One region of the Endozoicomonas sp. 4G genome, then DNA from elsewhere that is predicted to be linked to it. Evidence: predicted binding sites of a transcription regulator. Region 1 holds the regulator's gene; each other region holds the start of a gene.
What was found. Region 1 encodes FNR, which switches genes on or off when oxygen is low (the NO sensors DNR and NnrR bind a similar motif). Its sites were predicted from a motif close to TTGATNTANATCAA; they were not measured.
Positions count from the first base shown of each region.

Region 2: the regulator FNR is predicted to act here: its motif matches at 7,656-7,669, upstream of glpA (anaerobic glycerol-3-phosphate dehydrogenase subunit A).
Region 3: the regulator FNR is predicted to act here: its motif matches at 2,863-2,876, upstream of K7B67_RS22995 (OmpW family outer membrane protein).

Region 1 covers NZ_CP082909.1:1,339,522-1,349,532, forward strand. Annotated here, with positions in the region: gene K7B67_RS04960 (SprT family zinc-dependent metalloprotease) at 7-525, opposite strand; gene K7B67_RS04965 (transposase) at 564-1,979, opposite strand; gene K7B67_RS04970 (Yip1 family protein) at 2,473-3,084, opposite strand; gene K7B67_RS04975 (glucosaminidase domain-containing protein) at 3,337-4,170, shown strand; gene ttcA (tRNA 2-thiocytidine(32) synthetase TtcA) at 4,253-5,173, opposite strand; gene K7B67_RS04985 (TraR/DksA family transcriptional regulator) at 5,501-5,836, shown strand; gene K7B67_RS04990 (hypothetical protein) at 5,842-6,369, opposite strand; gene fnr (fumarate/nitrate reduction transcriptional regulator Fnr) at 6,494-7,252, opposite strand; gene K7B67_RS05000 (hypothetical protein) at 7,461-10,011, shown strand, end outside.
Region 2 covers NZ_CP082909.1:2,602,291-2,612,301, forward strand. Annotated here, with positions in the region: gene K7B67_RS10260 (hypothetical protein) at 286-501, opposite strand; gene K7B67_RS10265 (hypothetical protein) at 706-1,167, opposite strand; gene K7B67_RS10270 (hypothetical protein) at 1,164-1,382, opposite strand; gene K7B67_RS10275 (hypothetical protein) at 1,375-1,692, opposite strand; gene K7B67_RS10280 (hypothetical protein) at 1,689-1,853, opposite strand; partial or broken gene K7B67_RS10285 (IS3 family transposase) at 2,348-2,913, shown strand; gene glpC (anaerobic glycerol-3-phosphate dehydrogenase subunit GlpC) at 3,406-4,614, opposite strand; gene glpB (glycerol-3-phosphate dehydrogenase subunit GlpB) at 4,604-5,917, opposite strand; gene glpA (anaerobic glycerol-3-phosphate dehydrogenase subunit A) at 5,907-7,550, opposite strand; gene K7B67_RS10305 (MIP/aquaporin family protein) at 7,877-8,704, shown strand; gene glpK (glycerol kinase GlpK) at 8,737-10,011, shown strand, end outside.
Region 3 covers NZ_CP082909.1:5,788,494-5,798,504, reverse strand. Annotated here, with positions in the region: gene rnr (ribonuclease R) at 82-2,718, opposite strand; gene K7B67_RS22995 (OmpW family outer membrane protein) at 2,954-3,337, shown strand; gene K7B67_RS22990 (IS630 family transposase) at 3,288-4,397, opposite strand; gene K7B67_RS22985 (OmpW family outer membrane protein) at 4,479-4,934, shown strand; gene K7B67_RS22980 (adenylosuccinate synthase) at 4,977-6,269, opposite strand; gene K7B67_RS22975 (ATP phosphoribosyltransferase regulatory subunit) at 6,365-7,543, opposite strand; gene K7B67_RS22970 (hypothetical protein) at 7,810-10,011, shown strand, end outside.

The DNA of each region.
Region 1 (10,011 bases):
TGGACTCTAACTTGAACAGTGGGTCTGTTCAACAAATTTCAAAGGTGCCCGGCACTGGCCGCAAAGATAGACCGTACCTTTTGTTGCCCTGTTGTGGCGAATGGCGCTCAGTGGAATGGTCTTTCCTTCGCAGCTGCAACGGTATAAAAACGGTTTTTTACTGGCGTTGCTGGTGTCGTAGCTATGGGTTCTCTGGGCCGGTAGCCTGAAAATGACTTCCATAATCCATTGCCATTCTTTGCCATGGGGACGAATCTTTTTGCCGAACAGCTGGTGGGCAATGAGATGTGCGACTTCATGGCCCACGGTATGCTTCAGAAAATGCTCCTGATTTTCTTTGAACAGCTGCTTGTTGAGACGCAGGAGATTTTTTTCTGTCCAGGCCTGACCCGCAGTTTCACCCCTTAAAGTCAGGCTGACCCGTGGCCGTGGAAATCGCCTGAGACAGTGCCGCTCGGCCAGACAGTAAAGCTCACTGATCCGTAGTTCAATGGCAGGCAAAAAGGGGCATGGTGTGTTCGACATAAGTAGACTGGCTTGAAAATGTAGGAAGGATAGGTGAACTACTCGCCCCTAAAGGAGCGAGCTTCCAATACTAAGCAAGCTACCGGAGTAGTTACCGTTTTTTTCTTTTTTGACGTTTCATTGCGAGCTGCGGAAGAGGGCTTGCCCTTTCCCGACTTACATTTCGCTCCACGTCCTTTAGTCAGCACAGGAATTCCTTTGCCAACCAACTCCGTTCCAGAGTCCATAAAAAACCTAATTGCTCGTTTCTTGATTACGATGCTGGCGTTTCTGTCAGCGTTGTCAAAGTGTCCACATTGACCGCAAAGAAACAGTTCTTGTGTCTTGCGGTTGTCGGGGTGAGTGTGACCGCAATCAGCACACTCTTGACTCGTAAAGGGTGCAGGCACTTTGAATACAGCTTTGCCTGCTTTTGCTGCTTTATATCGGGTATAGGTTTCCAAGAAGTGCCATCCTACGTTGAGAATGGCCTTGTTCAGTCCGGCTTTTTGTTTCGCCTTGTTGGAGATGAACTTTCCGTTTTGATCTTTTTTTGCTTTTGGCCTGCGAGTCATTTTTGAGGTTTTCAGATCTTCGAAAACAATGACCCTGGCCTTGCTGTCAACCATTTTACGGCTGGTTTTGTGACAGAAATCTTGCCGAATGTTGGCTACTTTCTTGTGCTGCCTGCTAATCCTGTTCTTTGTTTTCTGACGACGGTTAGAGCCTTTGGTTTGGCGAGACAAACGACGCTGAAACCTCTTTAGGTATCGCTGGCGCTTATCCATGTTCTTTGTCTGGTTTTCTGTAAAGTCGTAAGGCTTAACGCCAGTATGAACAGGTATAACAACACCTCGATCGACGCCGATAACATGCTCTTCCAGCCACTCTTTGGAAGCACCTTTAAGGTATTCCAAATGCTCTTTTTCTGTTGCTGGTTCTTCTGATCCATCGTCATAACAGAAAGAAACGGAGTACTGACCAGCCTCTTTTCTAATGTAAATGGATTTTGGTTCGTTGAATGGGCGATGAGTTTTAAACGACAAATAACCAATATTGTTGGTCTTTGTACCAATGAAAAGACGGGTTACACCATCTTCACAGATATCGAACCGGAACACTTCATTGGTGAGGTAAATGCTACCCTTGTCTGTCTTGGCTTTTTTCTTTGGTTTGCCGCACAAGCCATTCATGTACTTCCGGTAGGTCTTATACCAGTTGGTAGCCGAGTTTCTGATTATCTGACTGGGACAATCGGATAACCAGGGTGATAACTCTTCGCTTTTGAAATGGGCTGCCTTTGCGTCAACAGGGGCATACGTACCTATGGGGCAGTATTTTTTTGCGTAAGTGCTGTAATAGCGATGTTCATCACATTTTGCATTCCAGATAAACCGAGCGCAGCCCATCCACTGAGACAGAACCAGCTTTTGCTGATCTGTTGGATTGGCTTTGAGTCGGATACCTTGAAGCATTACATAACCTGTTGAATTGAATGGCTTCATGCTAGTCTGGCTAGAAATATCTGTCAAATATGAGGTTTGTATGTACGAATGGAGATTGGTAGATCATGTGTATTTAGGAATAACGTACATCTAGTATTTGTTACTAAATACCGTACAAACGAGTTCAGCAGGGAAATGGTAGGCAAGCCAAAGGGAAAGTCGTCTTATACATTAAGGCGTGAATACTGGGAGCGCATAAAGCCGATGTTATGGGGGAAACACTTCTGGAGAAAGCCAGAGAACACCGCCTTCAGAAAAGTCTGTTAAAACTTCTAAGCGACTGTCACAGCAAGGCTAACGCCTTGCGCTGGCTAGACCCGCCCCTGAAGGAACGGGTTTGCGCCAGCATTTCGATCAAGGGGGTAGCATCTGTACAGCCTGTTTATGGCTCCAGTAAATGAAGGGGCAAGACATTAATTGCTGCCAGATGATACCGCTTAATTCATCTACCAGCGATGACGCTTCAGTGACTCTGGATGTATTCAGGGCCTATCCCTATACCCCAGAAAATCACAGTAGTAATCATAATGGAGACCAGAACAACCAACCCGATGCAAAGCACTGAGCTGGCATAGACAAATCCCTGCTCCTTAGGTATCTGCATAAACGTCGGCAGACCGGAGTACAGCATCCAGGCCGAGCAGGAAGCGGCAATAGTGCCCGCGACGATAGTCAGCCAGATCGATGGATACAGTCCGCAGAGTCCTGCCAGGAAAAGGGGGGCTGCGGCATAACAGCTAAATGCCAGCGCCTGGGCCAGAGTTACTTTGCTGCCAAAGGTTTCTGCCATCCAGTGGATGAAAGCCCCCATAACGGCAACGCCAGCCAGTATGGCCAGCCAGGCAAAAAATGCCATGTAAGCCGCGCTGGTTTCAGTTAACTTGATTACCTGATCACTGCCCGGCAGTGTCCAGCCGTTTTGAGTAGTTCCCAGGTAAGTGCAGATGGCAGGCAGGGCTGCCAGCCAGATGACCTGGCCCAGATAGAGACGGATAATGCCGGGAGGGTGTTCCCGAATACTGCTCCACTCTTCTTCCGGATGAAAGATAAGTCCCCAGAAATGACTTAATATCATGGTGCAACCTCCATTAGGGCTGTACACCAGTAGCTGGTAATACTTATAGTTTGATTCGTATTCAGCTACAAAACAGCGGTTAGTATCCTGTTATTATTATTTACTGCGACAGGCTTGGAGCCTGGCAGTATTAGCTTCAGTGTTCCCATATTTATAACGTAAAGTAAAGCGTTATTGCCTCAGGGCAGGCTTTTTGTTGGGGCAGTGTTTGAAAAGTATCGTTTTTTTCGGGGCAGGAGAATTGCTGAAACCATGATGACTAGAATTGATCGTTATTTTCTTTTGCTGCTGGCTGGGCTTGTGGCTCTGTCGAGTTGGTACAACAGAGATTTGCAGACGGTTAAGGACCCCGCAGCGAAACAGGTGGAAAAAGTCATTGAGCAGGAGGTCAGGACTGAGAAAAAAGTTGAGAAGGACATTCCCGACTTTGCCGCCATCAAGGAAGTCGGAGAGAAGAAAAGCCAGTTCTTTGCCTACATGAAGCTCATGATTGACGAGGAGAATGAGCGTCTGGCAGGTATCCGTCAGAAAATTAAAAGCCTCAGGGAAAAGCCGGCTCTGCATGAAACGGAAGAACAGTGGTTGTTGGATACCGCCCAGGCGTTCAGAGTGGATAAAGCGCTTAAAGTCAGTGATGAGCTTTATAATGACCTGCTGAACAGGGTGGATGAGATTCCGGTATCCCTGGCTCTGGTGCAGGCGGCCAACGAGTCGGCCTGGGGAACTTCAAGGTTTGCCGTCGAAGCGAATAATTACTTTGGCCAGTGGTGTTTTACTCCGGGTTGCGGCGTGATTCCCGGTGAGCGCCCGGAAGGTGCGACTTACGAAGTCAGGAAGTTTTCTTCACCGGCTGAATCGGTTCGCTCGTATATGTTCAATCTCAATACCAGTCACCATTATGAGGGCTTAAGGGAGCTGCGTTCAAAAAGAAAGTTAGTAGGGCAGCCTGTTACGGGCCCGATATTGGCCCATGGGCTTTATGCTTACTCCTCGCGAGGGGTCGATTACGTGGAAGAGTTGATCGCCATGATCGAGAGTAATGATTTGCTGAAGTACGATTTGGCGGCACACGCTGACCAATATTAACCATACCTCCGTATTCAGACACCGGCAAAACGTCTGTTTTTGAATACGGAGGGGCATTCACAAGAAAGTTGTTGAATCCTTGTCAGAGGTTCACAATGTTCACCATTGCAGCCTGTTCGGGTTTTTCGTCTTCATCGTTTTCATCCCTGAAGGTCAGAGGCACATCCACCGGATCAAAAGCAGTGTCGCCATCTTCAACAGGCTGGCCATCCGCTGTCAGGTTCTTGAAATCAAACAGTGAGCTGTCCGCCAGGTGAGAAGGGGCGACATTTCTCAGGGCCCTGAACATACTCTCCATCCTGCCGGGGAAACGCTTGTCCCACTCGGTGAACATGGCCTTGATCGCCTGTCTCTGAAGATTTTCCTGAGAGCCACAAAGGTTGCAGGGAATAATCGGAAATGCCTTGAACTCAGAAAAGCGGATAATATCTTTTTCGCGGCAGAAGGCCAGGGGGCGTATCACCGTGTGCTGACCGTCATCACTGACCAGCTTGGGAGGCATGGCTTTCATCTTGCCAGCGTAAAACATATTCAGGAACAGGGTTTCCAGAATATCATCCCGGTGATGGCCCAGGGCAATTTTGGTGGCTTTCAGCTCGCCGGCTGTGCGGTACAGGATGCCACGGCGCAGGCGTGAGCAGAGTGCGCATGTGGTTTTGCCTTCAGGCACTTTCTCTTTGACAATGGAGTAGGTATCTTCTTCGACAATGCGATATTCAACATTCAGGCTTTCAAGGTACTCAGGCAGAACATGCTCAGGAAAGCCGGGTTGTTTCTGATCCAGGTTGACGGCAATAACGTCAAAATTGACCGGTGCGTAGGTCTTCAGATTCAGCAGGATATCCAGCAAGGTATAGCTGTCTTTCCCTCCTGACAGGCAGACCATGATGCGGTCACCGTCCTCTATCATGTTGTATTCGGCGATGGCCTGGCCAACCTCGCGTCTCAGGCGCTTCTGTAGCTTGTTGAAGTGGGTTTTTGCGCTTTTTGTCTGGCTTTGCATGTTGACTCTGTCTTGTCTCTCAAAGTACCCAACTTCATTTAAAGCCCGGGAAGGGGCGGTTAAACCGGGTGACTTACAACTTTGAATAATGGTAAAACGGGCCGTATCCCGAAAATTCAAGACATTATAATCCAAGGTTTCACGTCAGGCATCAGGGATAATGACAGTGAATATCTTTTCTCCCGAATTTCACCGGACTTGTTGTGAATGATCTGTCGAAATATGGGTAACAGTAGCTATGCTTAGCTGGTAAGCAATATGCGTAAGGACTCAGCATCCAATTGTTTACACACAGAATAATCGTTGATATTTATTCAGGGGATTTCCATGGCTGATTACGAGAAATTGAAAGTCTGGTTATTGTCTCGCAGAGAAGAGTTGAATATTCGTCTCGGAAACATCAGTAAAGATGTGACTCGCAGGGCCAGTGCCGATTGGTCAGAACAGGCGCAGGAGAGGGAGAATGACGAGGTGATTGATCAGCTGGGTAATGATGCCAGGGCCGAGCTTAACCTGGTTAACAAAGCACTGGATCGCATGAATCATGATGATTACGGTTTTTGTACCAGTTGTGGTGATGAAATAGTCGAAGCCCGCCTGGCTGCCATGCCTTATGCTGATCTTTGCATCAAGTGTGCAGAAAAGCGGGATCAGGCCAGCTGAAGCAATCAGGCCGTCTTCAGGCTTTCTGGTAATGATGCTTCCGTCTCAATAGAATCCGTGATTAAAACCTTGTAACTGTCCACAAAACTCTCGATGGGGCCAGGGTGGTGACGGTGGTAGTAATTGTGCCAGAGCTTGCCCAGGGCGTGGACATCATCCTGAGGCAGCTTGTGGATTGGCTTATCGGTTCGATAATAAATCATCCAGGCAATGGCGGTAGCGTAAGAGAGGTTGGTTGCTAACTCCAGGTGTGGGTGGGCCAGGAATTCTCTTTGGCTGGCCAGCCCCCGGACCAAGCTGGAAAGGTCGGATTTCTTCGCCAGATAATGATCCCAGATATTGCGATGCATTCTTGGTGAAATTTGATAGATACCCAGCGCCTGATGGTGTTCCTGCTTAAGATGGAAGCCAAGCCCGGATTCCCGGGCTGCGGTTCCCAACAGCAGGTTTTCTGCAGTGGGGCTCCACATTCTTAAATGCTTCAGGGTAGGACGAACAACGTAGTGGCGCAGTTCCTTTGCACAAATACCCATCAGGATTTCCCTTGCCTTAGAGCATTATTTTTCATTACAGGGATTATCGTAGCACCCAAAAAAATCTGAAGTACAGTAAAATTTTTACCGCTGAAACTTCAGATTATGAAAAGGGTTCGTGTGCTTACGGGGTAGAGATAATCTGTTCTATATCGACAGACTTCCCGCCCGCCAGCTGGCATAACTGAACCGGGTCGCGTATCTCAATTTCTTTGCCCACGGCCAGAATCAAACCGTTTTTCTGGAATCGGGTAAATACCCGGCTAACGGTTTCTACAGCCAGTCCCAGGTAGTTCCCCATTTCGTTGCGGGACATGGACAGCCGGAATGACTGAGATGAGAAGCCCCGGCGACGGAAACGGCTGGCCAGGTTGATCAGGAAGGTGGCAATCCTCTCATCAGCATTTTTCTTGGACAGTAGCATCATCATTTGCTGATCTTCCCGAATCTTCTTGCTCATCAGGCGCATCATATGACGACGCAATTCCGGGAATTGGTCGGATAGTACTTCCAGCTGCTCAAAAGGGATCTCACAGATCATGGTGGTTTCCATAGCCTGTGCAGAAACCGGGAAGACATCAGTATCCATACCACTCAAACCCAATATCTCGCTGGGAAGATAAAAAGAGGTAATCTGTTCTTCACCTTCATTGGTGGCGGTATAGGTTTTTATGGCTCCGGAGCGAACAGCGAAGACACTGGTGAACGGGTCTCCTTCCAGAAAAAGATACTCCCCCTTCTTGAGAGGGCGGCCTCGCTTGATGATGCGATCAAGCTGGTCAATGTCTTGTAGACTCAATGCCAGCGGCAGACAGAGAGAGCTAAGGCTACAGTCTCTACAGGCCACATGGCTAGGTTGTCGTACATTGGGCTTTGACGTCATTGAGTGGCCTCAAAGTCGTATTGGCGAAATCGTTGGCCATTCTATTGAAAATGTTATCAAAGTGTAAGTCTGTGCTTTCCGAGACTGAGGCGTAATTTCTTCATATCTAAGGCTTTTTCGGGAAATACTTACTCTGTCGCATTGGGTTTAAAGAAAAGGTGTCGATAACTGTTCTGAACACAATTTCGTAAATCAGGGAATTGACGCTATGAATCTGCTCAACTCAGTGACGGGAATGCTGTTTACACCCACCATGCAGGAGCCGGAACCCCGAACTTTTGAAGAACTCGTCGAAGCAGAGGGTCTGTCGTTTAATGATCTTACGTCGCAGGAAAAAAGCATCCTGATGGCCAGAAAGGCCGAGCTGGGGCTGGATAAACTCCGGGCATTAAAACTCGAAGAGGTTGAGTGCGCTGAGCTTGAAGAGGTGCATCGCACCCGGCTTCAAAAAAGTACGATTTGGAATAGCCGGAGAATCGCTGTCACCATAGCCAAGGGAACCGGGGTTCTGGTCGCTGGGGCTTTTGCCGCGGGGGCTGCTTCTGTTTCTATTCCAATGGCTGCCGGAGTGGCTGTGTGTTCGGGAGTAGGTTACCTGTTTTATCTTCGGACCCATGCCGGCGAGCTGGAAAGGCGTTCCAGGCAGCTGACTGATTTTGTCGTTACCCATGCACAACCCCAGAGAATCATTCGGGAACAGCTGGAGCTCAGAGAATCTGAGCGTGCAGAGGCTCTTGATAGAAGACTCCACCAGGCAGAAGCAGAGCTGGAGCGTGAGAGGCAACGAAAAGCAGAGCTCACCAGTCAGCTGGTTCCGGGAACATCGGACCTGGCTTCAGGGCAAGAACACTTTGAGGAGATGCAGTCTCGAATCGAACGACTCAGGGATGCTGAGCAACGGCAAAAACAGTTGGACGATGAGTTAAGAACACTCACTGAACGACACAGGACTGTTGATCTTGAGATAGCAAAAGTGGATCAAGAAGTTGAACAACTGAATGAGCTACGCAGGGACAAGCAAGATACTGAAAGCGAAGAAGCGCTTCGACTCGCCCAGGAACACGTTGAAGCACTTGAAAGTGAAGCCCGGACACTGACAGAAAAGATTAAAGAAAAAGATATTGAGCTTGAAACGCTGCATCGCCAGAAGAACCTTCAGGCTAATGAGATTCAGGCACTGATTCTGCAAAATAAAGCCGTTGAACGAGACACGGTTAAACCTTTGCAAAGAAGACTCAAGGCGGCCCAGCAGTTGCTGATGGAGGCAGAATCGGCACAGCAGCTGATTCAACGACAGCTGTTTCAAACCCAGCAGACCGTTCAATCTCTGGAAGCAGAAGTAACAGACAAAGCGGACACCCACAAAGTTGATTTGGAAAGTGCCATAGAAAGGGTTCAGTTTCTGGAGGATCAGCTGGGTGTTGCCATTCAAAATAAAGATAAAAACCATAAAGAATATCTGGCTGTTATTGATGAGCTAAATGCTGCACGTTCGCAGCTTGAAAGCCACCAGACGTTACAAAAAACGCTGGAAACTCAAATGCAGAAGGATCTGGAGACTCAGCAAATCCAGATAGATCGACTGCGGTCAGAACTGGAGCAACTGCAAAAAGAAAAAGTCCAGTTAATCAATAGCTCGGAAAAGGTCGCTTCCGAGAATCAGTCGTATCGGGAACAGGTTGATCTGCTCACCCAGCAAGAAGAGGAGGTCAGGGCGCGTTGGGTAGAAGCCCATCGGTCGTCTCAGCATCTTAAGGGTGTTGAAAAAGCATTGAAGGCTCAGGGGAAGCTGCTTGAAGAAACCAGGGGGCATTTACACAATGAGTCTTCTTCCAGAAAAGTGCTGGCAGCAGAACTCAATGGCTTGAAGCAGCGGGAAGCAACGGTTGCCAAAGAAAAAGCGTTGCTGGAGGTGGAGATCCAGCGTCTTCAGGATGAGAAAAAGACAGACCGGGCTGCGCTCGCCATGACGAAGGGGCAGCTTGAAGAGAAAAAGAATGAGCATGAACTGTTGCAGGAAAGTTATAACCGTCTTCAGGAGCAGGTCATTCAGGGTAAGTTTTCGAACCAGCAGTTGCGAACCGAACTGGATTGGGTGAAAGAAGAGATACTGCGTAGAAATACAGAAATCCAGAAAGTTCGTGACCTTCTGCAGAAGACCAAAAGCGTTTTGGAAAGCTCAAAGCAGAGGGTGCTTGACCTCAATGCCGAGCAAGAGGCCATTCGCAGTCAAGCCCTGCAGGGGACTGCGGTCAGTGCTATGACTCATGTGAATCAACTGAGCTCTGATTCAGTGAATACCAAAGAGCAACTAAGAACGGTCGAACGGCAAAAACATGATCTGGAGCAGCAGTTACAGAGCCTCAGCAGTATGAATCAGAAGCTGAGGACAGAAGCTGCACAGTTTAATAACAAACGGGGCCAGAAAAGAAAGGTCTGGCAACAGCAAATCAATCAGGCCAAATCTGTAGCTGAACAAAGCCAGATGCTTGCTAAAAGCTTACAGCAAGAGCTGATAAGCAGGAACGCTTCGGTTGATGAGATGAGTGACAGGCTCAGGCAAGTTGAAGAGGCGTTTGATCAGGTCTCAGAGCAGTTAAACATCCAAAAGCAGGAAGCCAATGCCGTATCCATTCAGCTGGAATCAAGCAAGATAGAGTCAGAGGCAAGAAAGCTGAAGCTGGAAGAAGTTGAGCGGTCCATAGCTAAACTGCAATTCAGTCTGGATTCCCTGACCGGCGAACTGGAAGTGCTCAGTT
Region 2 (10,011 bases), 1.3 Mb from region 1:
TGCCAGTAAGGCTGGACGGCCAAAAATATAAATTCGCTAATTCGCTTATACCTGTACTTGATAATTTGTACTTTCGATTATTAAAAACAGCTGCTTTTATAACCTGCTAAAAACAAAACGACCGTCTTGAATTTTTCACTTTTAACCACCCGGACAGAAATCGAATTCCGTAAAAACGGGTGATAATTTCATCCGGGGTATCCAAGGTTAATTCCGGTTTTTTTGTTAACCCATTGTCGTTTACAGGCAAACCAGGCTCACAATAAAATTCAAAACAGAGCTGGATCATGGTGCCCCCCATTTTATTGAAACCCGCATGGCAAAATTCAAATCGTCCATGGTCATGGGTTTTATACGGACCGGTGTGTTTTCTTTATACCAACCAATGATCTTATGGCCATAGCGGTTAATGAACGCCTCAAGATCGTTCACAACGTCCTGGTTAAAGCCATCGATTGAAAAACATTTAAACAGCTTCTGGTCCTGTTCAAGACCCGACAACACACGGGTCTGCATGTATTGATAAATGAAGGGGTGGCAGGATTTATAGGTCTCCAGGTCGAGGTCAATTTCAAAATCAGCATCACAGGAAACATCACTGTTTTCTGTCTCAACAGTTTGATTATTATCTGATACGTTAGTACTAATTTCAGGCTTAAAAGAACTTTTAAGTTCTTTTAACGGTGTAATTGGTACTATAGTTTTTCATTCTTCTATAACATTACTCTCCGATACTTCTTTACATTCTTCTACGACATCAGTCTTATTGTTTTCCGGCTCATCCATTAATGAACTATCGTACAATGCATCAGGGCCACCAGGACAATCCCCTGTTTCAACCAACTCATCCTTTTCAGCCAGGTTATTGATCATCTGGTTGTACAACGCCTGGTCCAGCCAGAACCACAAACGTATGCCCGTCTGACGCCGCTCACGGGATTCCCGCAGCAGACCCGCATCCCTCAACCAGCGACGGGCTTTTTCCTGTTGATAGCGACTTAACCAGGTCTCGGACTTCCATTCCTCACGGGACTTGTAGAACCACCCCTGTCGGTTTTTCACCAGCTCAATGCTGGACCAGTACAGGCACTGGGCCAGGAACCGGGCCACGTTCGGCGATCCGGTCAGGCGTACCTGTTCGTCGGTGACAAATACGCCCCGGCTCATGGGCAACCCTCCCCGTTCCGGTTAGAATCCATATGATCTGACCACATCGCCAGCAAGCCCTGGTAAGTGGCTTCAGCCATCTCAACTTCTCTTTCCCAGTACTGGATAACTTTTTTATCACCCAGGTCACGGGAACTGTTAACTTGGTTCCGGGCTTCAGTCAGCCTGAAATTGACGGCATACAGGGCATTCGTAAGAATCTCGTTCTTATTCATGGCAAGCACACCTCCCTGATTCGTCTTCCTCCAGCTGCTGACTAATAGACTCCACCAGTCTATTGATGTCCTCCTGGACGATGTTACAAATGGATTCATGGTCATCACCGGACATGGGCTTAAGGTCCGGTTTAAAAAATTCCACCCACAACCAGAACCCTCCCCTGGCTTGCAACTCGATGTTGCGGGCCAGCGCCATGTTATTTTGGCGTAATGCATTCAGGCCGAGGTCAGCGTCTTTCTTCAGGCTTTGCATCAAGCACCCGGTTAATGGGTGTTCAAGGATCTGTTCAGCGGTGAGTGCGTTCATGCGGCCACCCTCCAGCCACACACCAGGGCATTCAGCTTCTTGGCAAGGGCGCGGGCTTCCTTGTGACTGCAGGCGGTGATTCGGGTGTAGCGCACGACGGTGTTAGTGTGTGCAGGTGCGGTGGTGCTGGCCAGGATAGCCAGGCGGTAGATCTTGGGCATGACTGCCTCCGTTTAGTTCAGGTTCTTGGCCTGACTCCGGAGGTTGCTATCTCATGGGAGGCAAGCCGGGCGGGATAGCAACAACCGGCCTAAACGGATACCGGCCCCCGAAGGGTCCCACCCGGCCCGCCATAACGCGGATAATCTGGGTGTCTATGCACAAAAAAAGACGCTTAGAAGGTGCGTCTTTGTTGGGGCACCGTTTAGTGTTTACCGGGGTTGCTATCCCGACATCAGATTTTGCTGATTTGTTTTTCATATTACATAAGGATGTTTATGAAAGTCAACAGGGTATTTTTAAAGTAAGAACAATGTAAGAACAATTTTCAAAAACAGCCCTGTATCGACCATTTTTAGAAGCTCCTATTCTTAACTCCTAATGGTCTTAGCCCGTGTACTCTTCCCCCAGAGGCACGGGTTTCTTTTTGCCCGCAGCATATGAATAGCAAGGGCTCGTGGGGAGTCTCCGCTTCACAACTCACACTTTTAACCAAGAGCAACCCGACCGGGCCTATGCAGGTGATATCACCTACATTCCGACCCGAGAAGGCTGGCTTTACCTGTCTGTCTTTATAGACCTGTGTTCAAGGGCTGTAGTGGGCTGGTCTATGGGAAGCAGGATGACAGCCACGCTGGTAACAGACTCGCTGGAGATGGCAATGTGGAAGCGAAGACCCGGCGCAGGCTTGCTGGTTCATAGCGACCGTGGTAGCCAGTATGTTTCAGATCGGTACCAAAAGCTCCTGAAGGTTAATGACTTCACTTGCAGCATGAGTCGCAAGGGTAACTGTTGGGACAACGCAGTAGCTGAAAGTTTCTTCCATACCCTGAAAACAGAGCTGATTCATCATGAAGATTTTCAGACGAGGGAGGAGGCACAGCAAGCAATTTTTGCCGTGAAAATGCCCGAATGCATCATTTTCATTGTGCGGGGTGACCGGAAATAAGGTCATGAACATTTGAGTATATCGAAGTGTTTTACAATCGCCAGAGAAAGCACTCAGCCAATGGCTACCTGGCACCGTTCAAGTATGAACAGAAACTTGCCGAGGCAGCGTAAAAAAGTGTCCGGAAAACTCTTGCCATATCACAGGTGAGGTGGTGAATGTCGGATGACACTGAGGGAAGGGGTTGGACAATAGGGAATCCAAAGAATCATGATGTTATTCATGATGCTTCGAAAAGAGGGACTCAGTTTGTTTAGGCTGAAAGAGTGCTGGTTGAATACAAGTCCATAAGAGACAGACTGGTTTTTACAATTGAGTACTCTTCATATGCTCCCAAAGGGCTTTTTTTGAGTGTCATATTCGGTGTTTCTCAGGAAAGTTTACCCTTGCACCTTGGTCTATTTGAGTTCTTTCATTAGGCCGGAATCCAGGGCAAAGGGTTACTTCAACCATTAATTAACTTGCTGGTTACGTAGCCCTACAAGAACCTCAGGTTTTACAGGTAAATAACTGTACCCCATTCTCGCAACAACGACATGAAAGCTTTAGCCCTTCGGGTGGTTCGTAAAGCTGAGCTATCGCTATAATCTCAACAGCCCCTAATGCTAAACCAAAGCCCGTGCCAATACAGAAAGCGGATGCATCACAGAATACTCTGTTGCTGACTCCACCTGCATTTTGCACGACTCGCAGTCAGTTACTACAAAATCGGGATCAATGGATCTTATCTCATCGAACAAAGGTGCTGCTATTGCCTGAGATGTCTCATAATTCTCTTTCTTGAAACCATAGGTACCCGCCATACCACAACAGCGCCGATCCAGCATGTGCAGCTCAACACCGGGTATACGACGGAGTATTTCCACTGTGAGGACAACACCACCAACGCGCACTAAGTGACAAGGGCTGTGATAGGCAATTTTAATATTTACCGGCTTCAATTCCGGCATATTGCCCTTTTCAAATTCCTTAACCAGGAAGGTATTGAATAAAAAAATGCGATCTGAAAGATTGCGATTATCCACCCCCAGCAGGCTATGGTATTCATCACGAATGGTCATGGCACAACTGGATGAAGTGGAAATAACGCACTCTGATGTATCATTCAACGCATTGGCAAACTGTTCTGTATTCAGTCTGGCATGAGACTGCGCCTTATCCAAAAAGCCATTAGCGATAAGTGGCACACCACAGCACTTTTCTTTCTGCAACAGCCTCACACCAATAGCCATTGCATTTAGCACTTTCACAAGGTCACGGCCAACGCTGGTGTCATTACTATTAACGTAACAACCGTGAAAATAACTGACCTGGCGGTCATAAGTGGTTTGATCCGGGCACTCACTGGCATACCATTGACGGAAGGTCTTGCGAGTGTATTCAGGCATGACTGGACGCTCATCAATGTCCAGCACTTTAGCCATTATACGTCGCACCGGTTTTACTTTAGTGACAGCGTTAACTATTGGAGCAACAGGGGTCGCCACTGCCCCCATAAAGTCGGTATGGCTGAGAATGTAATCACGCAGCTTGGGTTTGTGCTGGCCAGAGCGAGCTTTTGCCTTTTGAATAATGGAACCAATCTCCACTCCAGATGGGCAGGCTACTTCACAGCGTTTACAGTTAGTGCAATATTTCAGGGACTCATCATAAAACGCAGTCCCTTTCATTCTAAGGCGCTCACCATCGGGCCCCGATTGCTTTGGGCCGGGATAATCTGGCTGAACTTCAGCAACCGGACAATAAGTGGTACAGACAGTACATTTTATGCATTGGTCAAACGTCGTATCCAACAAGGCCAAATTAACAGTCATTGTCGTTTTCTCCCTGTTGAGTCTTTTTGATCTGAATAATCTGTTCGGCCACCTTCCAGCCGGTGGTTATAGAAATCCCTCCAGAACTACCCTCCTCTAACGGCTGAGCATCCCCCAATACTCCCCCTGCACAGAATAGGTTTTTTATAGTCTGACCATTTCTTCGAGGCCGCAGCTGTTGATCAGTGACCACTCCAAAGCTGGCAAAAGCATGGGCGTCCAGAAAATGTTGATTTGCCCACTGACTACGAGGAGTAGAAGTATTAGTATCAAGACCAAAAACAGCTTCATGAATCCTCTGACGATCCGCTGCCAGCCCTCCACTCATAAAGCTGCCGGTTGCCAGAACTACGTGATCTGCCTGACATTTGACCTGGCGGTTATGAGCCATATTCAGGGAGTCGAGCCGATCATTAACAAACTCACCGTCGAGCACTTGCTCACCAGGCATCATAACGCCACCCAGGCGATTAAAGAGCCGTGTCAAACGATTAGCTAAGCGAATGCCCGGCAAAGAAGGAGGTAGAGTGGCAAGTTCACAGACCCGGCAACCCAGCATCTCCGACAATTGTCGGGTACGCTCAATACCGTGATGCAAACTTAATACTGAAGGAATTAATACCAGGTCTACCGGGCCTGTGATTTTTTTTATTTGCTGTGCCAGTACGGATAAAACTTTGTCATTATCCAGATACCGGGACACTTCCAGAGAACGCATAGCATTGGTATCGCGGTCATTCATAACCGATGAAGGTAGCCTGATTGTTTCAGCAGTCATCTCAACGCCAGCCAATTCCGGCAACCTGCGCAAATTCATTGCCGCCAGTTCCGGTTGAAAATCCCGAAATCCTTCAATATTAACAACAGCAATTCGTCTTAGATCACGCGCTGTGTCTACTAACGGCAAACGCGTCATGGAGTCTGGAGCAAGGTATGTAGGACGTAATACCCCCAAAGCAGTAATCCGTTGATGATTAACACCCTCACTCACTGGATAACAGGGCATTTCAAATTCACCAGACAAGTCCTGAAACCAGCTCAATGCTTTCTTTACCGCATCAATCCCCGTTTTTGCATAAGGATGATCAGGCTTTTCAGCAATGAGTTGCTCAATACCCTCAAACGGATTCAATAACACCTGCCCATCTGTGTCATGCCCGAGTACATCAATCGTACCAGAGGCAAATGAGAGCCCGCTTTCCCCTTTGCTAACGATGCCCGTTTTCAATCCAGCCTGAGCGCAGCGAATACCACACACCATGCCTGCCAGACCACCACCAATAACCAGGCTGTCAAACTTCATAGTCAGGAACCTCTTCATCCATGTGTTTGATCTGCTTTAAGCTGCTCGCACCCAGCAACCCTTGATAAGTCCAGTAGGTAAAATCTGCTTCCCTGAGAGCATCTCCCCAGAGTACGGGCAGCACCCCTTTCCAGCGTGCCTGAAGAAATTCATCAAGATCATTTGCCACATTCACCTCACCCTTAACGGATAAAGATTCCTGTAAAACATCTGCGGCACGACAAGCACACACTTCTCCCTGGCAAGGCCCCATTCCCAGACGAGTTCGACGACGAAGGTCTACCAGTGAACGGGCATTGAGTTTGTTGATCGCGTACTCCAGCTCACCTCTGGTGATCATCTCACATTCACAGATCACTGCCTGTGATTTACTGGACTCATTAAGAAATCCATCCGATCTTTCTCCATGGCGATAACGTGCTGAAGCGCTCACCGGTACGCTGACTTTAACGGGTAGTGAGTGTTCCCCTCTGGCTGCTCCCGGCAGTTTTTTCTCTGATGTGACACAACAGGCGGTGCTGCCAAGGTTCGTGGCGACAAGATCGGTTGTCATTTCAGCCATAAGCCGGTATGTCATCAACTTCCCTCCCCCAACGGTAACAAACCCTGGCAGGCCATCTGTTTCTTTGTGATCACGAATCACAATGCCTCGGGTGATGTTTCGACCCGAAGTATCACCAGACACTGAGATCAGCGGACGAACACCACAATAGGCTCGTAATATGCGACTTTTCCCCAGAATGGGAGCCAGTTTTTCACCTTCTGTGATGAGCAGATCTATTTCATCGTCATCCACTTTAATAGTGTCGATATCTTCATAGGGTACTTTTTTTGATGTGGTGCCAATCAGCGAAACAGTATCGCCGGGAACCAGGATATCGGCATCTGCCGGTTTACGACAGCGGTTTAATACCATGGAGTTAATCCGATAATCCATGATGAGAAGGGAACCTTTGGCTGGGAACATTTTAATGGAAAGGTCTGCATATTCTGCAATCTGCTGCCCCCATATACCCGCTGCATTAACCGTTTGCTGTGCGCGGATAGCCAGAGCCTCTCCGGTCTTCATATCCACACAGTTAACGCCTTTAACGACACCCTGTTCAATGATCAGACCGACCACTTTTGTGTAATTCAACAACTGACCGCCATGTTCAACGGCATCAAGAATATTAGAAGAACTAAGACGGAAAGGATCAAGAGTGCCATCAGGAACGCGAACCGCACCCAGCATACCCGGGTTGGCATTAGGCTCCAGTTTCAGCGCCTGATCGCGACTCAGTTTTTTAGTTTCAATACCTGCTGCCGTGCAGGAGGTGATAAAAGTATCCTGAAACGCCAGATCATCTTCAGGCAATGTCAGGAAAAGCCCCCCTGTTTCTTCAACACAGTGACTGGCAATGTGTTTCAGAATGCGATTTTCAGCAATACACTCTGTTGCAGAGCGTCCATCTGTGACCGCATAACGGGCGCCGGAATGCAGTAGGCCATGATTTCGGCCAGTTGTACCGTTGGCGATATCATCTCGTTCAACAAGAATGGCTTTAATTCCGCGTAATGCGCAATCTCTCAAAATGCCGGCACCGGTAGCTCCGCCACCGATTACGACTGCATCGGTTTCAATATTTCTCATCTTGCCAGATACCTAATATCGACTCAGGAGTTAACAAACGCACGTAAATGTTGCGCATTGTGCTTGATTGGCATCGAACTATATATTGTTCACATTTCAGCGATATTGAGGTGCGTCAATATTCGTTTATATTCGCCCATATTCAAAGGAAAAAAATTAAGCTCGTGTCGCTTATAAAATCGATCAAATTTGGCAAAAACAACACTCGCAATCACAAACGAACACTCTTTTGACTCAAGTCAATAGAGAAGGCTTGAACACTTTTGTTCCAAAATGCAAAAATTCGTTTCAACAATAACTGACATCTTTGTTCTGAGAGGGCTAGTATGCGTCACTCATTATTTGGAGAATGTGTAGCCGAGTTTATCGGTACCGCACTCCTGATTTTCTTCGGGGCTGGTTGCGTAGCAGCACTGGTTCTTGCCGGTGTTGATTTGGGGCAATGGGAAATATCGATTACCTGGGGTATGGGTGTTGCTATAGCGATTTATGTTACCGGTGGCGTGTCCGGTGCTCATATCAACCCAGCAGTAACCATTGCCCTGGCGGTGTTTAAAGGTTTCGGAAAAAACAAGGTGCTGCCTTATATTGTTGCCCAGATTCTGGGGGCATTCTGTGCAGCGGGGCTGGTTTATTTCCTGTACAGCGATTTGTTCACTGGATTTGAAGCCACCCATGGTATCGTAAGAGGAACGTCTGAAAGTCTGGCTACAGCAGGTATTTTCTCTACTTACCCTCATTCCTTAATCAGTAATACCCAAGCCTTCCTGGTAGAGTTCTTTATCACTGCCGTTCTGATGATTGGCATCCTGGCTATTGGTGATGAAAATAACGGTGCTCCCAAAGGTCCCCTGGCAGCCATTGCTATTGGCATTCTGATTGCCGTCATCGGTGTTGCTTTTGGCCCTCTGACCGGCTTTGCAATGAACCCTGCCCGTGATTTTGGACCGAAACTGTTTGCATTTTTTGCCGGTTGGGGTGACGTGGCATTCACTGGCGGCCTCAGCAACCCATACTTTTGGGTACCCATTCTAGGACCAATCTGCGGCGCCCTGGCCGGTGCCTGGACTTACCTGAACCTTCTTTCCAAACAAATGGAACAGCTTGCCTGTGGCACTCCCGGATGCGAAATTCGTACGACTGAAGGCCACTAAGAACGATTGACAATCCAATTAAGGAATTAAAAATGACTAATGAAGCAAAGTATATTGTTGCTCTTGATCAGGGAACCACCAGCTCCAGAGCCATTATCTTTGATAAAGCTGGTGCGATTGTTGATGTTTCTCAGCGTGAATTTACTCAACACTACCCTCAGCCAGGCTGGGTTGAGCATGATGCCATGGAAATCTGGGCCACCCAAAGCTCTGTTCTGACTGAAGTACTTGCCAAGTCAGGTATTCGCTCTGACGAAATCGCCGGTATTGGTATTACCAACCAACGTGAAACCGTTGTCGTATGGGATAAAACAACCGGTCGTCCCGTCCACAATGCTATTGTATGGCAGTGCCGCCGTACCACTGAAATCTGTGAACAGCTGAAGCGCGACGGTCTGGAGGACTATATTCGTGAAACCACGGGGCTGGTTCTGGACTCTTACTTCTCCGGCACCAAAATCAAGTGGATCCTGGACAATGTGGAAGGCGCACGCGCCAAGGCTGAAAAGGGCGAGCTACTCTTCGGTACTATTGATACATGGCTGATCTGGAACATGACCGGTGGTCGCGCCCACGTCACTGATGTGACCAACGCCTCACGCACCATGATTTTCGATATCAATAAACTGGACTGGGATGAGAAACTGCTTGATGCAATGCAGATTCCCCGCAGCATGCTCCCAGAAGTAAAATCCAGCTCTGAAATCTACGGTAAGACCAACATCGGCGGTAAAGGCGGAACCCGGATTCCTATCGCCGGTGTTGCGGGTGACCAGCAGGCTGCCCTGTTTGGCCAGATGTGTCATGACAAAGGTATGGCAAAAAACACCTATGGAACCGGCTGCTTCCTGCTGATGAACACCGGAGAAGAACCTGTTCAATCCCGGAGTGGCCTGCTGACTACCATTGCCTGCGGTATCGATGGCAAGGTGACCTACGCACTGGAAGGCTCTGTATTTATGGCGGGTGCCTCTGTTCAATGGCTACGGGATGAGCTGGGACTGGTGCGCGATGCTACGGATACAGAATATTTTGCCACCAAAGTAGAAGACACTGGTGGTGTCTATGTCGTGCCTGCTTTTGTTGGTCTGGGTGCTCCATACTGGGATCCCTACGCCCGCGGCTCCATTGTTGGTATGACCCGTGGCACCAACCGTAACCATATTGTTCGTGCTACCCTGGAATCCATTGCTTATCAGACCCGTGATCTTATCGAAGCCATGGAGCAGGATTCAGGCATTAAACTGTCTCAACTTCGGGTTGATGGCGGTGCCGTTAAAAACAACTTCCTGATGCAATTCCAGTCA
Region 3 (10,011 bases), 1.6 Mb from region 1:
AGGTTATTTCCTGTGTCGGTGTTAGCTGACATCTTAACGCTCGGAGCGGACTGTCGAAGCCAGATAATACTCAATTACACATCACTTCGCTTTTCTTTTTCTTGGCTGCCTGCCGGTGGACTTGCTACCAGCAGGTTTTGCTGAAGACTTTTTGTTGGCTTCCGGCTTTTTAGCGGCGGATGGCTTTTTACCAGCTGATGGCTTTTTACCAGCTGATGGCTTTTTACCAGCTGATGGCTTTTTACCGGCAGATGGCTTTTTACCCGCTAAAGGCTTCCCATCTTTCTTGTCAGTGCTTTTAGCCTTGGCTTTTTGCTTGCGGCTGGGTTTTCGCTGTTTATCTGCTGGCTTCTTGCCTGACTCTTCCGACTTTGCCGCATCCAGCAAGGCTCTTTTTGCTGCCCGGCTCTTGGCAACATTGGCCAATGGCTTGCCACCTTTTGACGGACTTTTTCGAGACTTGCGAGAACGAGAGGGTCTCAGTGCAGTGCCTGTCGATAACTCAAAATCAATTTTCTGATCATCCAGATTGACGCTGGCCACCGTGACTTCAATATCATCACCCAATCGATAGCTTCTACCGGTTCTCTCACCCACCAAACGATGATGAACCGCATCGTGGTGATAATAATCACCTGGAAGACCAGTGACGTGCACTAGCCCTTCGACATAAACATCATCCAGGGCAACAAACAGACCAAAACCGGTCACCGACGCAATAACACCGGAATAGGTTTGCCCGATGTGCTGTTGCATATACTCACACTTCAGCCAATCCATTGCATCCCGTGTAGCTTCGTCGGCCCGGCGTTCAGTCGCAGAACAGTGCTCCCCCATAGCCTGCACATCATTGCCATCGTAGGGATAAATGGTCTTTTTGTTCATTTCCCTGGCACCGGCACGAACGACGTGACGGGTTTCAACAGAGGAACGAATGATATGACGAATGGCCCGGTGCACCAGCAGGTCGGGATAACGACGAATCGGCGAAGTGAAGTGCGCATACTCGTCAAAGGCCAGCCCGAAGTGACCCTGGTTATCCGAGGTGTAGACCGCCTGACTCATAGAGCGCAGAACCACGGTCTGAATCACCTTGTAATCGGGACGATTTTTGACCGATGCCAACAGAGCCTGGAAGTGAGCGGGCTTCAAGTTGCCCGCAGGCAGCGATAAACCAAGACTGGCAATAAAGCTGTTGAGATTCAGCCGCTTCTCCATAGTCGGCCCTTCGTGCACACGATAGAGACCGGGAAGCTTGTGTTTCTGAAGGAATTTAGCAGCGCAGACATTGGCGCAAAGCATACACTCTTCAATCAACTTGTGGGCATCATTGCGGACGGCAGGAACAATTTTTTCAATTTTTCGGTTACGCCCGAAGATAATCTGTGTTTCTACCGTTTCAAAATCAATGGTGCCACGATCAGAACGGATACTTTTCAGAACCTTGAACAGGTTATAAAGCTCTTCAACGTGGGGAAGCACCGCTTTTCGTTCGCGGCGCAGAGCCTTACCCTCATCACTAAGCGGCTCTGACAGCATTTCCCAGACCTGGGTATAAGTCAGACGGGCGTGGGAGCGAATCAGCCCCTCGTAGAACTTGTAACCGGATATTTTACCTTTGCCACTGATGGTCATTTCGCACACCATGGCCAGGCGATCCACTTCAGGATTCAGAGAACAGAGACCATTCGAAAGGACTTCCGGCAACATGGGAATAACATGCCCTGGAAAGTAAACAGAAGTGCCCCGGTTGTGGGCTTCCTTATCCAGCGCTGTACCGGGCTTCACGTAATGGGAAACATCCGCGATGGCGACGAATAAACGCCAGCCGCCGTTTTTTTTGGTTTCACAGTAAACGGCATCGTCAAAATCACGGGCATCTTCGCCGTCGATGGTCACGAAAGGTGTTTCTCTGAGATCAACGCGGTGATTTTTGTCCCGCTCAGCCACTTCTGGTTTGAACCGGGCTACCTGCTCTTCCACTTCAGGAGGCCACTCATGAGGAATGTCATGGGTGCGTAATGCCACTTCCACTTCCATTCCGGCATCCTGTCGTTCACCCAATATTTCCTTGATCAGGCCAACAGGTTGAACACGTCGGCCAGGCTGCTCAAGGATTTCAACCAGAACATACTGCCCGTGACTTGGCATCAAAGGGCCGGGCTTAATACGAATTTCGCGATCAATTCGGGAATTTTCCGGTACGACAAAAACATTGTCGTGTTCTATGTAGAAGCGACCCACCAGCTGGGTGGTATTGCGCTCTATGACTTCAACTATCTGACCTTCACGTCGTCCTCTACGATCCACACCGGTTTCACGAATGACCGCACGATCACCGTCAAAAGCCTTGCGCATTTCACGCCATGAGAGGTAATAGTCTTCTCCACCCTCATCAGGAATAAGAAAACCATAGCCGTCTTTATTACCCTGAATACGCCCTTTTACCAGATCCATTTTACTCAGCAGGCCATAGGTGCCCTTGCGGGTTTCCAACAGCTGACCGTCACGAATCATGGCTTTCAGGCGGAATAACAGCGCTTCCTGCTGCTCAGGCACCGTCACACCCAGCTCACGGCACAGTACTTTATGGCTCGCCGGAGCCCCCCTGTTTTCCAGAACTTCCATAATAAATAGACGACTGGGGATAGGGTTGTCGTAGCGGGCCGCCTCATCAGCAGCCTGGGAATCCAGTTCTTTCCACCCTTTTTTGGGCATAGGGTTTATCAACCTCTTGGTGATCAAATTATATCTATAGGCAGTGTAACCCTGATTCGGGTAACCAGTGAGCATCTTTGCCTAGTATGCCCATACTTGCAACAGAATTCCTACCACTGGTGCGTTGGGACACAGGGTGATGTGTTGATTCAAATCAATATTGCGCCACAGACAGGCGATTAAAATATTAACCATCAAGAAAAAAGCTTTCTACACCCAAACATAAGGGATCATCATGAACAAAAATCTTCTCTCACTTACTGTGGCTGCTGCTATTGCCGTTTCTGCTGCATCGGCTCAGGCTTATGAGGCCGGAGATTTTATTTTCCGAGGCGGAGCAGCCAGTGTCCAGACGGATGTTGACAGCGGGGGATTAAAAACCAACGGGGTTGAGGACAAAAACGCTACAGCCGACGTCGACAATAACACTCAGCTGGGACTCTCCTTTACCTACATGCTGTCAGATAAGTTTGGCGTTGAGCTGCTGGCAGCGACACCGTTCAAGCACACTCTGGAAGGAAAAGGTAGTCTGGCAGGACTAAACCCAAACCATCTAGAAAACCGGAGTTTTACCACTCTGACAGATTGTTTGCCCTTAGGCGCTCTTCTTCATCATTAAGAGAATCTTTGACCCAGAGTCTGTCAGCTACTTTTTCAGGATTTCGGTTTATACGTTCAACGAATTTTTTTGCGGCTTCGAGCAGATCTTCTGCCGTTTTATGGCAGTGATGGTATGTAACATCTTCCCGGAACCAGCGCCATAAGGCTTCTACAGGCATAAAGTCAGGGCTGTAGGCTGGCATCTGGATAATGTTCAAATTCAGGCGTAGCCCCGCGTCCCTTACAAAGTGTGCGGTATGCCATGATGCACCATCCCACACAATGTCGATTTTCCTGTCAGGGTTCTCCTGCCTGATTCGTTCCAGAACATTAACGGTGTGCTCTTTCCGCCCACAGGGATAAGGCCACATTCTGACCTGACCAAAATTGTAGTAATAGATTCCGTAGAAGGTGATCTTGTCAGCCAGCTTTGGAGAGTGTGAACTGACCCAGAGTCTTTCGCCTTTACGGGACCAGCCATAGCCAATATCGGCATCTTGATGAATATGAGCTTCGTCAATGTAGACCAGCAGGCGTTTCTGGAAAGTGGCTTCTGACAGCAACGGCTTTAAAGTTTCAAGAAAGGTAGCCCGTTTTACCGAGTCAGCCTTGTTGAGCAGTTTTTTGGCTTTCTTCCATGAATACCCCTGCCGTTTAAGAACCTGTCGTATGGTCTCACGGCAACATCGTACCTGAAAGCAATCCCAACACCATTGAACCAAGTATTTCAACGTCCAGCGAGGTGAGTTAAGAGAACTTTCCTGGTTAGCTGCTTTTTCCAGTGTCCGGTCAATCAGGCAAGCAGCAGCTTTACTGATAATTTGACAAAGGGGGCGGCCCCCAGTCCGCTTATAAACCATAGCCTCCGGCCCCTTTGAATTGTAGCGGTGAATCCAGTCAGTGACCGTTTCGAGATGCCGCCCCAATTGCTTGGCAACCTGAGTTGCAGAAGAACCCTGTGCCACTTGATAGAGCGCAGAAAAGCGCTCTCGTGTACGTGGGTGAGCTGCATGTATGGACTGCTGGAGCAGACAATCTTGTGTCTGCTGCCACTGTTGAGGGGAGACTTTTAATACCATGGGTAAGCAAGAAAAAATGAAAACTATCTTACTTATAGCGACGGGCTTGGCATGTCGTAGTGGGCGTAGTCATACAGGTAAATGAACGACTGTGATTGCGCACCTTCCCTATACCGGGGTGCGCTAGGTACCAATCCATTAAACTCCGGTTTTCTAGATGGTTTGGGTTTAGGGGATTTTGCTGAAGTCAAACACCTGCCTCCTACTGTCAGTCTGCAATACTACCCAATGGACAAAAACTCAAGGTTCCAGCCTTACCTGGGACTTGGCCTGAACTACACCGTTTTCTTCAATGAAGACTTCAAAGGTTCCGCCAGTGATACCTTCAGAGATCTGGATTTGGACAACTCAATGGGCTTGAGTGGACAACTGGGCTTTGACTATCAACTGAACGAGAGCTGGGCCTTAAACGCTGCTGTATGGTACATGGACATCAATACCACAGCGAACTTCAAGGGCACTGCCGGAAACCGCTACAGTCTGGACGCAGAACTGGATCCACTGGTTTACATGGCTGGTGTTTCTTACAGGTTCTGATGGAAAAGCAATCCCCGCCAGTGAACCTGGCGGGGGAACGGATCAGCCGAAAGGCTGTTCCAGAATAATGGTTTCTACACGATCCGGGCCGGTAGAAACGATGTGGATCGGTGTTCCCACCACTTCTTCCAGACGACGGATGTAGGCACGGGCATTCTCAGGCAGATCATCCAGACTCTTGGCTCCGAAAGTAGACTGGCTCCAGCCAGGCACTTCTTCGTAAACCGGCTGAATCGCTTCGTACTCTTCAGCATCCACAGGCGTGGTGATGGACTCACCCTGGGCATTCTTGTAGCCGGTGCAGATTCTGATGGTTTCCAGACCATCCAGCACATCCAGCTTGGTCAGGCAGAGACCGGATACCGAGTTGATCTGTACCGACTGACGCAGAGCCACAGCGTCAAACCAGCCGCAACGACGGGGACGGCCAGTAGTGGCACCAAACTCATTGCCTTTTTTGGCCAGGTGCATACCTACATCGTCAAACAGTTCGGTCGGGAAGGGACCGGAACCGACACGAGTCGTGTAAGCCTTGGTGATACCCAGAACGTAATCCAGGTACAGAGGGCCAAAACCACTGCCGGTAGAAACACCACCTGCAGTGGTATTGGAAGAAGTCACGAATGGGTAGGTACCGTGGTCGATATCCAGCAGAGAGCCCTGCGCGCCTTCAAACAGAATGTTGTCACCCTTGCCATGATGCTCATGAACCTTGTCGGTCACGCGCTCAATCATAGGTTTGATCTGTTCACCCATGGCCAGTGCTTCATCCAGGGTTTTCTGGAAATCGACCGGGTCAGCCTTGTAGTAGTGTTCCAGGGCAAAGTTATGATATTCCATCACTTCTTTCAGCTTCTGGGCAAAACGCTCAGGGTGCAGCAGATCGGCAACACGCAGTCCACGGCGAGCCACCTTGTCTTCGTAGGCAGGACCAATACCACGACCGGTGGTACCGATTTTATCTTTGCCCCGTGCCACTTCACGAGCCTGGTCCAGAGCAATATGATAGGGAAGAATCAGCGGGCAGGATGGGCTGATACGCAGACGTTCACGGACAGGAACACCACTTTCTTCCAGCTTGTGAATTTCTTTTAGCAGGGCTTCAGGTGACAGCACCACACCATTACCGATATAACATACGACGCCTTCACGCAGAATACCGGAAGGAATCAGGTGCAGAACGGTTTTTTCACCGTCGATCACCAGTGTGTGGCCGGCATTATGGCCGCCCTGGAAACGCACAACCGCTTCTGCCTGCTCAGTCAGCAGGTCAACGATTTTGCCCTTACCTTCGTCACCCCATTGAGTGCCCAGTACGACAACAGTCTTACCCATGGTAAACGGTCTCTTACTTTCTAAAATAAACAGACATGACAAAGTGCAGTTCAAACGATTTTCTGAACTGACTCTCATGCATTTCTGCGACAGGGCTATTCTACAACCCACTCTCCGTCACGGCAGACCAGCTGCCGGTCGCAACCCGTGCCCGCAGCGTCTGTCTCTTGTTCAGGCAGTTGGTAAACAACCCGTTGTCCCTGTCGACGCAGCTTCTGCACAGCAGCAGGATCTGCATTAACAGGAGCAAATATCATCATTCGCTCTTCACCAGCTTCCGGATCCAGAACCGCTTTTCGCTTGATTAACGTCTTCAGATCTGTGCTGAACCCGGTAGCAGGACGTCCTCTACCAAAGACTCGCCCAATGCCGTCGTAGCGACCACCTTTGGCAATCGCCTGACCCTGTCCGGAAACATAGGCCGCAAATACAACGCCTGTATGATAGTTATATCCGCGCAGCTCAGCCATATCGAGGTAGAGGTTAGCTGACGGATAAAGCTCAGCGACCTTGCCGGCAATCACTTCCAGCTGGTCGAGTGCTTTAAAAACAGCCTCTGGCGCCTCTTTCAGTAACGCTCGGGCATCATTGATCACACTGACGTGACCGGTCAGGGAGGTCAGCGCTTTAAACATCTCCGCCGTGCCCGAACAGATTTTCCAGCCAGCCAGCAGTTCAGATACTTCACAGGCGGCTTTTCTCTGCAGCGCGTCAAACAGTTTTTGCTCCTGTGCCTCGCTCAGCCCGGCGTATTCCACCAGCGAACGATAAATCCGGACATGACCAAGATCGAGGTTCACAGACTCGATACCCACCGCTGCCAGTGTCTCCAGCATCAGGGAAATGATTTCAATATCACTCTCAACACCACCATGGCCGTACAATTCAGCACCCAGCTGAATAGGTGACCGGGTGGCGCCCAGCGATGCCGAACGAGTATGAAAAACAGTGCCTGCGTAACAAAGCCGAACCGGCCCTTTTTCGGTCAGGGTGTGGGCGTCAATTCTGGCAACAGCGGGCGTAGCATCGGCCCTCAGCCCCATGGTTCTGCCCGTGAGTTGGTCCGTTACTTTAAACGTTTGCAACTCCAGGTCACGACCCACGCCGGCGGTCAGTGACTCCATAAACTCCAGATGAGGAGGGATCACCAGTTCATAGCCCCAGCAATCGAATAAATCCAACATCTCACGACGGAGCATTTCTGCCTGACGGGCTCTGGGAGCCAGAATTTCCTCAATGCCATCTGGCAATAACCAGCGATCTGAGACGGTCATAACAGCCCTCTTTGGTCCGCACAGGCACACAAAAAAACCGGGCTAAACCCGGTTTGCGGTATCATACCACTGGCTGAAGCAGAGTTCACGACCCACTATCGATTATTTATCAGTCTCAATGAGCCGTTGAGAGCAGTACGATTCCCCACACCCAAGGTTAGGTCCGCCAGAATAAATAAAACAGTTTTAAATTTAGAGTCTATGGTTAGGCCTCAGCAGTCAATCTATGGACAAATTTAACCATGAAAACTGTAAGATCTTTCACAATGACTCGTCTGTTGCTGTTATTCATTCTGTCTGTCATTTTGCCGGTTACCGGTCACAGCTCTGCCATTTCCAGCCTGTTGAGCTGGACGGGATGGGGGAGTCCGTTCAAATCCTCAGAGACATCAGGAACGATTAACAGGATGTTGTTTATGGAGGGCAGTCCGCCGCTTCACCTCGTTTACGATGCCAAAAAGAGTGACGAAACAAGCAAGACAGCTGAGCTGGAGAACAACCAGCTCTATATCAACCTGGATAGCAAGTCAGGCGATACCTTTCATTTTTGTTTCAGGTCAGCTAACGCCTTATCGACGAAGCACTATTCCTCCCACTACCCCTCCCCACCCGTGATTACCAGGACGTCAACGGGACAGAGTTTACCGGATATTCAGGTTGGGGAAGTGAGACGGGCCGAGCTGACAGCAGACCCTGATCGCTGGCAATATGAACATTTAGCGAAATGGCGTTTACCCGCAGGCAAGGCATCATTGGTTCTGTCGGTTCAAGACAATAATAATGAATGGAGTATAGAACCGGAATGCAGCGGTATTGTTTCAGAAAGCACCGGTTTTCCACCATCGTCGGATGGCGACACTGCCGGTAGCCATTCTTACGGCGATAAAAAGCGATCATCTGTCGATATTGTTTTCCGAAACCCCAAAGCTTCAGAAAACAAGCTCAGCAATCCTGGCGACACCAGCCGTTCCAATGCGCCTTTTGCAATACCCGCAAACCCGAATATCGCCGATAACAGCGAGTCATACACAAGCTCTGGTGGTGGTTTTGGTGGCAGCGACGATTTAGACGATCCATTTAAAAGAAGGCCGGGAGGTGGCATGGCCCCGCTTTACTCTTTTGAAGTGATGAGCAAGCTGGTCAGCAGAATAATTCTGGTGCCTATCCCTGGCGCTAACGAAGGGACGGTTAAGAAAAAACAAGCTTGGAAACAAGTGTGGGACACCCAGATTGTTCTCAAAATCAAACGGGGCTGGAATGAGCAGACCATCCTTATTTCACAACAACTGTGGGACAAAATAAGGAGAGCAAACCTTGAACGAAACTCTGGACTTTTTCTGGCGATGTCCCAGAATCCGGATAATCCGGAAGCCGCATTTGACCATTACCTGAACAGCAATCCGGAACAGACGGAAAACTACCATGGTTATACAAAACAAGCGTTCATTTTAAGCCCTAAACAATTACTCAGCGTGTCAGTCTTTCCGGGCAGCTGCCCGACGGGGGTCAGTTGTCCGAAAGGAGAAGGAACTGAAAAAATTACAAAGGGTGTTTCCGGACTTGATTTAACCGACCCTCCCTCCTACGCGGAATCTCAGGCAGCCGCTTATCGACGCACCTCTGGTGGTAGTGGCAGTGGAAATGAGGGAGGCGATGGTTTTGATGGGACCCCAAAAAACGGGGCTTGCCAAAAGTGTAAACAATTTAAACACATCTACCGCAATGACATGTGCTTCGAGTGCGCTAACAATGCCATGCGTGTATTCGAACAAAGTCTTAGCGACCCAGCTCCTGTTTTAACAACTAAGAAAATACCCGTCACAGTGGCAAAAGTGGTTGATACTTCAGCCATCAAACTATCAAGATGGCTCGAAAAATTGGTAGATACCGGGCAAGATGGGAGATATTTTCAACATATCATTCAATGCAAAAGGTATGAACTTTATAGAGTTCTCACTGAAACTCTTTTGCAGTATAAAGAAAGCATGAAAACATTTCATAAGTACTGGGTTAAACTTTCCAGAAATGAATTATCTACTGCCGAATTAATTCTAAAGGTCGGCGAACTGGCCAGCAATAATGGAATCAACAGACATGCCGAGGTGGCAAGAATTATTAAAACACTGGCTCGTCACCGGGAACACCTTGAGACGAAATACCATTTCGATAGAGTTAAAGAAAATAAATTAGCCGACATACTGAAAGAAAGTAATCTTGTGACAGCTAATGATCTTTACAATCTTGAATACCGATTAATAGGCCATCAAAATAAAAAAGAATTAATCGATTTTATTTACCAGATACTTCAACAAACCAGTCATTTGCTAACAGACGCAACAGTTCCTTCGACAAGTTACACACTCATGGAATTAAGCGAATTATCCAGAGAGCTGGGTAAAGATTATCTTTTTGGCCTTCCCATTTATAAGGATGGAAATCTAGACATTAGCCCCTGGGGTTGGGATCAA